Regions from separate parts of the Streptomyces sp. NPDC056883 genome, predicted to be linked through region 1. Evidence: riboswitches for the same ligand, from Rfam matches in the RefSeq annotation. Region 1 holds a riboswitch; the other holds the start of a gene.
What was found. Region 1 has a riboswitch for cobalamin ahead of ACFRU2_RS02795 (prenyltransferase/squalene oxidase repeat-containing protein). Riboswitches for the same ligand answer to the same signal wherever they lie in the genome.
Positions count from the first base shown of each region.

Region 1 (5,084 bases):
TGTGGACGGCCCGCGCCGTCACCCGACACCGCGGCGGCTGGGGCGAGCCCGGCAAGACCTTCGCGATCGGGCTCGGCTGCGAGATCCGGCACGCGTCCCGTCTCGTGTACGCGGATGGCCTGGACCTCGGCAACCGGTCGGCCGCGACCCCCATCGGCATGGGCTGCCGCCTGTGCGAACGCCTCGATTGTCCCCAGCGGGCGGTCCCGCCGCTCGGCCGGGCCCTGGCCGTCGACGAGAACAGCAGCACCTTCGTGCCCTACCCCGTTGCGGGCGCTCCCGCCTCGGCCCGCGACTGACCGGAACCCGGCCGCTCACTCCGTCCGGCGGGCCTCGGCCGTGGTCACGGGCTCGCCCGCCCGGACCCCGTGCAGGACATGGGCGAGCACCTCGGCCCCGCGCACCACTCTCGGGCCGGGGCGGTTGAAGTAGGCGGGCCCGTCCAGTACCCAGACTTCCCCTGCCCGTACGGCGGGGAGCTCGTTCCAGCCGGGGAGGGATGTCAGCAGGTCGCGCTCGCGGAGCGTGCGTTCGGGCGGGAAGCCGCAGGGCAGGAGCAGCACCACGTCCGGGCGGGCGGCGCGGACGGCGTCCCAGGTCATCGGCTTGGTGTGCTCGCCCGGTGCGGCGAGCAGCGGTTCGCCCCCGGCACACGTGATCTGTTCGGGCACCCAGTGCCCGGCGGGCCACAGGGGGTCGAGCCACTCGATGGCCACCACCCGGGGCCCGGGCCGCCCCGCCGTCAGCCTCCGTACCTCGTCGAGCCGGGCGCGCAGCTCCGTCCGCCGGCGCTCCGCCCGCTCGCGTACGCCGAGCAGTTCCCCCACGGTGACCAGGCAGTCCAGTACGTCGTCGAGGGTGCGCGGCTCCAGGCTGAGCACGCGGGCGCCGCCGTCGAGCACCCGCACGGCGCGCGAGACTCCTTCGTAGGACACGGCGCAGACATCGCACAGGTCCTGGGTGAGGACGAGGTCCGGGGCGAGAGCGGCGAGCGCCGCCGTATCCAGGGTGTAGAGCGAAGAACCGGAGTGGGCGGCCCCGCCCACCGCCTCGGAGATCTCCCGGCTGCTGAGCTCCTCGGCGGCGAACTCGGCCCGGGTGACCACGGGTACGGAAGCCACCGCCGCCGGCGGCCAGTCGCATTCATGAGTACGTCCGACCAGGTCGGCGGCGAGGCCCAGCTCCGCCACGATGTCGGTGGCCGCCGGGAGCAGGGAGACGATGCGCATGCACCGACTGTAGGCGCGCTTACGGCGGGACCCGGGGCACGGCACCCGTGGAGATCAAGCGCCCCAGCGCAGGGCGATCGTGTCGCCCACGTTGATCACCTTGTTGCGGGCGGCGCCGGCGAAGGCGGAGCCGTCGACGCTGACCTTCCAGGTGTTGGAGCCGCTGTTGGCCTTGCCGTTGATGTGGGTGATCGTGCCGGTGCCGGACGACGGGGTGATGCTCGTGACACAGCCCGACGGGGTGGCACCGGTGGTCGCGGCGTTGAGGACGTCTCCGAGGGTGGTGGTCGTACCGGTCGGGGTGAAAGCCACCGAGCAGACCTTGAGGCTGCCGGCGCCGTCGTCGACGGTCAGGGCCAGCTTGGTGGCGGTCCCGGCGGTGAAGGCGGACTGGGCGACCCACTGCGGGGCGCCGGGAGTGACCGGTACGGGCGGGGCCGTGGTGAAGCCGCCGCCGGCCACTGCGCGCAGCGCGTCGATCGAGGCGTAGGCGCTCGGGCTCGTGTCGGCGGGCTTGTACTTGAAGCCGCCCGCCGGGTTGTACTGGTTGGCGATCAGGAAGTCGATCGGGGTCTTGCCGTTGGCGGTCAGGAAGTCGCCGGTCTGCGGGCTGATGCCACAGGCGTTCAGGCCCGCCACGCCCCATCCGTTGGAACTGGTGTTGACGCCGTACAGGGAGTTGAAGGCGCCGGTGGTCGCGACCAGCTTGCCCTTGAGGAAGTTCTTGGCCTGGACGACGTCCGCATCGGTGTGGGGCACGCCGGAGACGCAGAGCGCCGCCATCGCGGCGCCGGTCATGTCGACGTCGCTCGCGGAGTTGAGGACGGTGGGGTTGCCCTCGGCCTTGTTGAAGGTCCAGCCGCCGTCCACGTGCTGGTTGGCGCGGATGCGGGTGACCATCGAGTCGGTCAGGGCCTGCGGAATGCGGTGGGCGCCGCCCTGCGTCTTGGCTCCGCGCAGCGAAAGGGCCGCGAAGACGGTGCCGTTGAAGTTACCTGACGGACCGAAGTAGCCGGCCTCTGCCGTCTGCCAGTAGGAATAGACGTTCGCGACGAGGTTGCGCGAGGCGGAGACCCGGGCCGGGTCGATGCCCGCGGCGTACGCGTTCAGGGTTCCGCGCTCGTAGTCGGTGACCACCGGGGAAGCCTGCGGCCAGCCTGCCGTGGAGAGCAGGTTGCGGTAGACCGTGCGGGCGTTCTTCGTCGTGTCGCCGCCGGGGGCGACATCGACGACGGCCGTACCCGCGGCGGCGAAGGCGCTGAACGCCCACTCGTTGGACAGCCCGGACCCGGCGTACGAACCGTCCGCGGCCTGGAGCGACTTGAGGTAGGCGACGCCGTTCGTCTTGGACGTGGCCATCTGCGCAGGGCTGGAGGTCGCGAAGGCGGGCAGTGCGGTGAGGACGAAGGCGCCGAGTGCGGCGGGCACCGCGAGCGCGAGGCGGCGGGAGGTACGGGGACGGGACATGGCCTGCTCCTGGAATCGGCGAACGCCGGCCGCCGCCCGCGCACGCCCACAGGTCACCGCACACGAACACGGCCGGGGCAGGGTGGGAGGGCCGCCGTCCGGAACGCGTGGTACGGCTTCCTGTACTGCATCGCCGTATGGGCATTCGGGCTCGGAACGGCCCCCGCCGTCCCCTACCGCTGCGCGTCAGCTCCGGCTTCTCACCGGATTCCCCCATGTGGCAGCCCAGGACGCTACCGGAGTGATCAAGGGTCCGCCAGCCAGTCAGCCGGCCACCCGGAGGGCGGGCAAGCCCAGGGCCCTCGAGACCCCTTGATGAGACTCACGCCACCTTGACGCGTCACCGACATCCGTGTTGCACTCCGGCTGATAACTGCTCAGTACCAGGGGAAGCCGGTCGAATTCCGGCGCTGACCCGCAACCGTAGGCCCGGGGCGTCCCGGGTGAGCCGGAATGCCTGGGGCTGGGTCACAGTACGAAGAACGCCGTCGCGGACTGCGGTGTGGTCGTCGCAACCTCCCACGGCGCACGAGCCGTGCGGGGGCGCATCGCCACGTACGCAGCCGCCCGGCAGAGACGAGGGCCGCGGTGGGCACCGAACAGCAGGCGAAACGGCAGTCGGGGACGAGGCGGCGGTTCTTCTCCCTCGTGACCGCGTCCTTCCTGACGCTCGGTGCGGGAGTGGCTTTCCTCACGGTCCCCACCTCCGCGAACGCAGACCCGGTCGAGCAGTGCACGGCCACCACCGGTGCCATCGTCGCCGTGGACTTCGGACCCTTCGGCGGCAAGGTCGAGCGCGGCTGCGACACCACCCCCACCACCGGCTACGAGCTGCTGCACACCGGCGGCTTCACCACCGAGGGCACCGTCCACGACGGTGACGGGTTCATCTGCCGGATCGGCAACGGCTCCTTCAACACCGGTACGGAGTACCCCACTCCGGACAAGGAGGACTGCGTCCTCACGCCGCAGGCCACCGCCTACTGGTCGTACTGGACCGCCTCCCCCGGCCAGAAGAACTGGACCTACAGCCCGCTCGGCGCCATGGCGCGCAACCCGAAGGCCGGCGACGTGGACGCCTGGGTCTACGGAGGAACCGACATCGGCGGCACCTCGGGCAAGCCCGTCTTCTCCCCCGACGACGTACGGGCCGGGGGAGGTTCCACCCCCGATCCGACCGTCCCGACGGCCCCTCCCACCGTGCCCGCCGGGTCGGTCGACGTGCCCGCGGCCATCCGCTGGATCAGCGGCAAGCTGACGGACGGGGAGCGCGTCGTCGACGAGGGCTCCACCACCCCGAACCACCTCCTCACCACCGAGGCCGTGTACGCCCTGACGGCTGCCGACCCGAAGAGCCCGGCGGCCAGGAAGGTCGCCGCCTTCCTCGCCGCGCCCGCGCAGACCGACGCGTACGCCTACCCGGCCGGCAAGGACAAGATCCCCGACGCCTCCGCCGCCGCCCGTCTCGCGCTCGTCGCCGAGGCCACCGGCAAGGACCCTCGCGCCTTCGGCGGTCACGACCTGCTCGGCGACCTCGTCAGGTACGTCTGCCCGCGCGACATCGGTGACGGCGAGAACGTCGAAGGCTGCCTGACCAAGGGGGACTTCCGCACCACCGGCCAGTCCGACGCCCAGGCCATGGCCGTCATCGCGCTGCTGAACGGAGGCGTGACGCCCCCGGCCCACGCCGTGAACCGGCTGATCGGACTCCAGTGCGAGGACGGCGGCTTCACCTCCATCCTCATCCGCTCCGGCGAATGGTGCGACAGCGACGCGAACGCCACCGGGCTCATCACGCTGGCCCTCAAGCGGGCCGGCGGCCACGACGCGGCCGTGCAGAAGGCCCGTGGCTACCTCAAGAAGTCCCAACTGGCGACCGGCGCCTGGCCCTCCGCCTCGTACATGACGACCGGCAGCCCGGCCTCCACCGCCTGGGCCGCCCAGGCCCTGCGCGCACTCGGCGACGCGGCCTTCGCGGACGCGGGCGTCTCCTGGCTGTCCAAGCACCAGTTCCCGGGAGCCGGTTTCGGCTTCGAGGAGGACGACACCGAATCGCGGCTGTTCGCCACCGCGCCGGCCGCCGTCGCCGGCGCCAAGAGCGACCTGGTCGCGCTGACGACGACGAAGACCGATCCGCCGACCACCCCGCCGGTCACTCCGCCCGTCACCCCGCCCGTCACTCCCCCGGTCACTCCTCCGGCCGGTGACGGGCCGGACCTGAGGAAGGGCTCGGCGTACCTAGCCGACCACAGCCGTCTGATCCAGGGCCGCTACTACGAGAGCGGCGCGGGCACCGGCTTCGCCGACTACGGCCTGACCATCGACGGCGCCTACGCGCTCGCCGCCACCGGCCGGGACAACACCACGCTGCGGGGCATCGTCGACTTC
Region 1 is NZ_JBHUBS010000001.1:592,550-597,633, reverse strand. It holds gene ACFRU2_RS02810 (short-chain fatty acyl-CoA regulator family protein) at 1-299, shown strand, start outside; gene ACFRU2_RS02805 (ABC transporter substrate-binding protein) at 315-1,229, opposite strand; gene ACFRU2_RS02800 (hypothetical protein) at 1,284-2,696, opposite strand; cobalamin riboswitch at 2,815-2,950, opposite strand; cobalamin riboswitch at 3,038-3,176, shown strand; gene ACFRU2_RS02795 (prenyltransferase/squalene oxidase repeat-containing protein) at 3,285-5,084, shown strand, end outside.

Region 2 (5,084 bases), on a different contig from region 1:
CCCAAAAGAGACTGACAAGACCCGGGGGTGGGCTCCGCATGAGCGGAACGCAAGCGATCCAAGAGCACGACCGACGCGAAGACGAACGGGAGACCTCGTCGCCGGGCGTCTTCTGGCGCTTCTGGGCCGCCGCCACGGTCAGCGGCGCGGGCACCGCCGTCACTTCCCTCGCCCTGCCGCTCGTCGCCCTCACCGTTCTGGACGCCACCGCCTTCCAGGTCGCCCTGCTCGCCGCCGCCGGGCAGGTCTCCTGGCTGCTGCTCAGCCTCCCGGCGGGCGTCCTCGCGCAGCGCGTGCCGCTGCGCCGGCTCCAGGTCACGCTCGACCTCGTACGGTTCGCGGCGCTCGGATCGCTGCCGCTCGCCTGGTGGATCGGCACGCTCACCTATCCGCACCTGGTGTTCGCGGCGCTCGTCACCGGCTCGGCGACCGTGCTGTTCGACATCGGCAACTCGACCTTCCTGCCCGCCGTCGTCCCGGCCCGGCAGCTGGCCGCCCGCAACAGCGTCATGTCGGGCACGCACGCCGTCACCGACACCGGCGGACCCTCCCTCGGCGGCGTCCTGATCGGTGTGACGGGCCCGGTCGGCGCGATCGTCGTGGACGCCGCCAGCTACCTGGCCTCCGCCGTGCTCCTGCGCACCCTCCCCGAGAGCCGCCCCGCGCCCCGCACCGGCGAGAGCGCGCTGCGGCTGATCCGCGCGGGATGGCGCTACGTCACCAAGCACCCGGTCATGCGCCCCTGCATGATCTGGGCGACCGCCGCCAACTTCCTCAACGCGGCCCTCGTCGCCCTCACCCCCCTCTACCTGGTCCGCGGAGCCGGCCTCGACTCCATGCAGCTCGGTCTCGTCCTTGCCATGGACGGGGTCGGCGCGCTCGCCGGCGCCGCCGTCGCGGTCCGCGTGACCACGCGCCTCGGCACCGCGCGGGGCATCATCCTGGCCGATCTGGCCGGCGGCGCGCTGCTCCTGCTCGCCCCGCTGACCACGTCGGCGGGGGACGCGTTCTGGTTCGCCCTGGGCAACGCCGGCTTCGCCTTCGGCACCGTCATCGGCTCGATCACCACCCGCACCTACCGGCAGACGCAGTCACCCCCGGAACTGCTGTCCCGCGTGATGGCCACGGTCCGCTTCGTCTCCTGGGGCGCGCTGCCGCTCGGCGCGCTCACCGCCGGTCTCCTCGCCACCCACTTCGGCGCCCGTACCGCGCTCTGGACCGTCTGCGCCGCCGCCCTCCTGCCCCCGCTCTACCTCTTCTCCACCAAGGTGGGCCGCCACCGCGACCTCATCTGACGGGCCGGCCCGAGCTCAGCGGTGCTCGGGGTTCTCGAAGTCGAACCGGCAGCCGGCGTCCCACTCGGAGCGCTGGTTTCCGTGGGCGGGGATGCCACCGGCGTCCTTGAGCATCCTCGCCAGGTGGAGCTGGTTCCAGGTCATGAAGGTCGTGTTGCGGTTCGTGAAGTCGTTGTCCGGCCCGCCGGAGCCGGGGTCGAGGTACGAGGGGCCCGGGCCGGCCTCGCCGACCCAGCCCGCGTCCGCCTGCGGCGGAATGACGTATCCGAGGTGCTGGAGGCTGTACAGGACGTTCATCGCGCAGTGCTTGGCGCCGTCCTCGTTGCCGGTGATCAGGCAGCCGCCCACGCGACCGTAGTAGGCGTACTGGCCGTGCTCGTTGAGGATCGACGAGCAGGCGTACAGGCGCTCGATCACCTGCTTCATGACCGAGGAGTTGTCACCCAGCCATACGGGCCCGGCCAGCGTGAGGATGTCCGCGGCCATGACCTTCGAGTAGACGACCGGCCACTCGTCGGTCTCCCAGCCGTGCTCCGTCATGTCCGGCCAGACGCCGGTCGCGATGTCGAGGTCCACGGCCCTGAGCACCTCGACCCGGACGCCCTGGCGCTTCATGATGCCGGTGCTGACGTCGATCAGGCCCTGCGTGTGGCTCCGTTCCGGAGACCGCTTGAGGGTGCAGTTGATCACCACGGCGGTCAGGTCGGAGTAGTCGGAGGCGGGCGCGGCATCGGATTCGGTGGTCACCCCACCAGGCTCGGCGTCCCGGGGCGGACCCGCCAGCGGACCGCACCCGTCCGGGCGTGCGCCACACCGCACCCGTCCAAGCGTGCACCACCCGGGCGGAACGGCGCCGGGCCCCGGATCCGCCGGTCGCCCACGACGGCGGGCCTACGGAACTCCCCCTCGGCTCCCCACCCTTGGGGAGGAGACCGCGACCCCGGTGGCGGAGAGTCACGGCGAAGCGGAATCCGGACAGGCGGCGGCGCGATTGGGGCGGGTTGTTCCCGGTCCGTGCGGCCGACTAGGGTCAGCGGGCCTTGGTGTTCGGGAAACCGGTGGGAAACCGGTGCGGCCCTCGCCACTGTGATCGGGAAGTCCGGCTCCACTCCTGCGGGAAAGCCACTGGGCTGCGCGGGAGGTTCCGCGCTGCCCGGGAAGGCGGAGCATGGACGTCAACCCGTGAGCCAGGAGACCGGCCGGGGCGCGTTGTCCATCCACGAGGTGCTGGAGAGGTCTCCCTACCCATGCATATAGCCGAGGGGTTCCTGCCCCCTTTGCACGCGGTCGCCTGGGGCGCCGCGTCCGCCCCCTTCGTCGTCCACGGCGTCCGCTCGCTCACCCGAGAGGTGAAGGCCAACCCGGAGAGCACGCTGCTGCTCGGTGCGTCCGGGGCCTTCACCTTCGTCCTGTCCGCCCTGAAGATCCCTTCGGTGACGGGCAGTTGCTCGCACCCCACCGGCACCGGGCTCGGGGCGATCCTGTTCCGGCCGCCGATCATGGCGGTGCTCGGCACGATCACCCTGCTGTTCCAGGCCCTGCTGCTGGCGCACGGCGGACTCACCACGCTCGGCGCCAACGTCTTCTCGATGGCCATCGCCGGCCCGTGGGCGGGCTACGCCGTCTACCGGCTCCTGCGCACGTCCGGACTCCCGCTGATGGTGACCGTGTTCTTCGGCGCCTTCTTCGCCGATCTGGTCACCTACTGCGTCACCAGCGTGCAGCTCGCCCTGGCCTTCCCGGACCCGGCCTCCGGGTTCGTGGGCTCGCTCGCGAAGTTCGGGGGGATCTTCGCGGTCACGCAGATCCCGCTGGCCGTGAGCGAGGGGCTGCTGACCGTCCTCGTGATGCGGCTGCTGATGGCGTCGAGCAAGTCGGACCTGGTCCGGCTGGGTGTCGCCAAGCTGACGGCCCCCCGTACCGGAGAGAAGGCGGCGGCCTGATGAGCGGGATGTCCAAGAACGCGAAGATCAACACCCTGCTGCTGCTCCTGGTGGCGGCGCTGGCCGTCCTGCCGATCGCGCTGGGGCTGGGCGAGGGCAAGGAGGAGCCCTTCGCCGGCGCCGACGCGCAGGCGGAGGCGGCGATCACCGAGCTGAAGCCGGATTACGAGCCCTGGTTCTCCCCGCTGTACGAGCCCCCCTCCGGCGAGGTCGAGTCCGCGCTGTTCGCCCTGCAGGCGGCGCTGGGCGCGGGCGTCCTCGCGTACTACTTCGGGGTCCGCAAGGGCCGCCGCCAGGGCGCGGCCGCCGCTGCGGCCGCTCCCGCCGCCGCACCGGAGGCGTAGCCGGGTGCTGCCGATCGACGTGGCCGCGCACGGCAGTCGCTGGCGCGGCCGGCACCCGCTGGAGAAGGCCCTGCTCGGGATCGGGCTGACGGTCACCGCCGTGTGCCTGCCCCCCTGGCCGGGCGGGCCGCTGGTGGCCGCCGCCACCCTCGCCGTGCTGCTCGGCCCGGCCGGGGTGGCCGGCCGGCAGCTCTGGCGGGCCTTCCGGATCCCGCTCGGCTTCTGCTTCACCGGGGCGCTGCCCCTGCTGTTCGCGGTCGGCGGCCCGGCGGGGCCGGTGTCCCTGGCCCCCGACGGCCCCCGGCTCGCCGCCGAACTGCTGCTGCGGACCTCGGCGGCCTCGCTCGGGCTGCTGCTGTTCGCCTTCACCACCCCGGTCTCCGACGTACTGCCCCGGCTGGTCCGGGCCGGGGTGCCGGCCCCCGTGGTGGACGTGGCCCTGGTCATGTACCGGATCGGCTTCCTGCTGCTCGACTCCATGGCCCAGGTCCGCCGGGCCCAGGCCGCCCGGCTCGGGCACACGAGCCGGGCGGCGCTGTGGCGGTCCCTGGCCGGGCTGGCCGCCACCTCCTTCGTACGGGCCTTCGACCGCGCGGCCAAGCTCCAGGCGGGTCTGGCCGGACGCGGCTACGACGGCGCGCTGCGGGTCCTCGTACCGGAGGCGGCCCTGTCGTGGCGCTTCCTGACGGCCACCGCCGGCCTGCTGGCGGCCCTGATCACCCTGACCCTCACCCTGAAGGGGCTGTACTCGTGAACCCGTCACTCAACCCGGTGGTGGAACTGTCCGGTGCGGGCTACGCCTACGAGGACGGCCCGGCGGTCCTGACCGGCGTCGACTTCGCCATCGCGCCGGGCCGGGCGCTGGCCCTGCTGGGCCGCAACGGCAGCGGCAAGACCACGCTGATGCGGCTGCTGAGCGGCGGCCTGCGGCCCGGCGCGGGATCGCTGTGGCTGGACGGCACGGAGGTCTCGTACGACCGGGCCGGACTGACCCGGCTGCGCACGTCCGTCCAGCTGGTGGTGCAGGACCCCGACGACCAGCTGTTCGCGGCCTCGGTCGAACAGGACGTGTCCTTCGGCCCGATGAACCTGGGGCTGCCCGCTCCCGAGGTCCGCGCCCGCGTGGACTCGGCCCTCGCCGCCCTGGACATCACCCGGCTCCGGGACCGCCCCACCCATCTGCTCTCCTACGGCCAGCGCAAGCGCGCGGCGATCGCGGGCGCGGTGGCGATGGCTCCGCGGGTGCTGATCCTGGACGAGCCGACGGCCGGTCTGGACCCGGACGGCCAGGAGCGGCTCCTCGACGTCCTCGCGGGACTGCGCGCCTCCGGCACGACGGTGGTCATGGCCACCCACGACGTGGACCTGGCGGTCCGCTGGGCCGACGACGCGGCGGTCCTGACCCCGGCGGGCATCCGCTTCGGTCCGGCCGAAGCCCTCCTCTCAGAGCCGGCCCTCCTGACCGAGGCGGGCCTGCGCCAGGCCTGGTCCCCGGCGGTGGC
Region 2 is NZ_JBHUBS010000031.1:47,819-52,902, forward strand. It holds gene ACFRU2_RS40060 (MFS transporter) at 39-1,295, shown strand; gene ACFRU2_RS40065 (flavodoxin family protein) at 1,311-2,042, opposite strand; cobalamin riboswitch at 2,320-2,514, shown strand; gene ACFRU2_RS40070 (energy-coupling factor ABC transporter permease) at 2,543-3,238, shown strand; gene ACFRU2_RS40075 (energy-coupling factor ABC transporter substrate-binding protein) at 3,247-3,582, shown strand; gene cbiQ (cobalt ECF transporter T component CbiQ) at 3,587-4,336, shown strand; gene ACFRU2_RS40085 (energy-coupling factor ABC transporter ATP-binding protein) at 4,333-5,084, shown strand, end outside.
Region 2: another riboswitch for cobalamin. It lies ahead of ACFRU2_RS40070 (energy-coupling factor ABC transporter permease); the one in region 1 lies ahead of ACFRU2_RS02795 (prenyltransferase/squalene oxidase repeat-containing protein).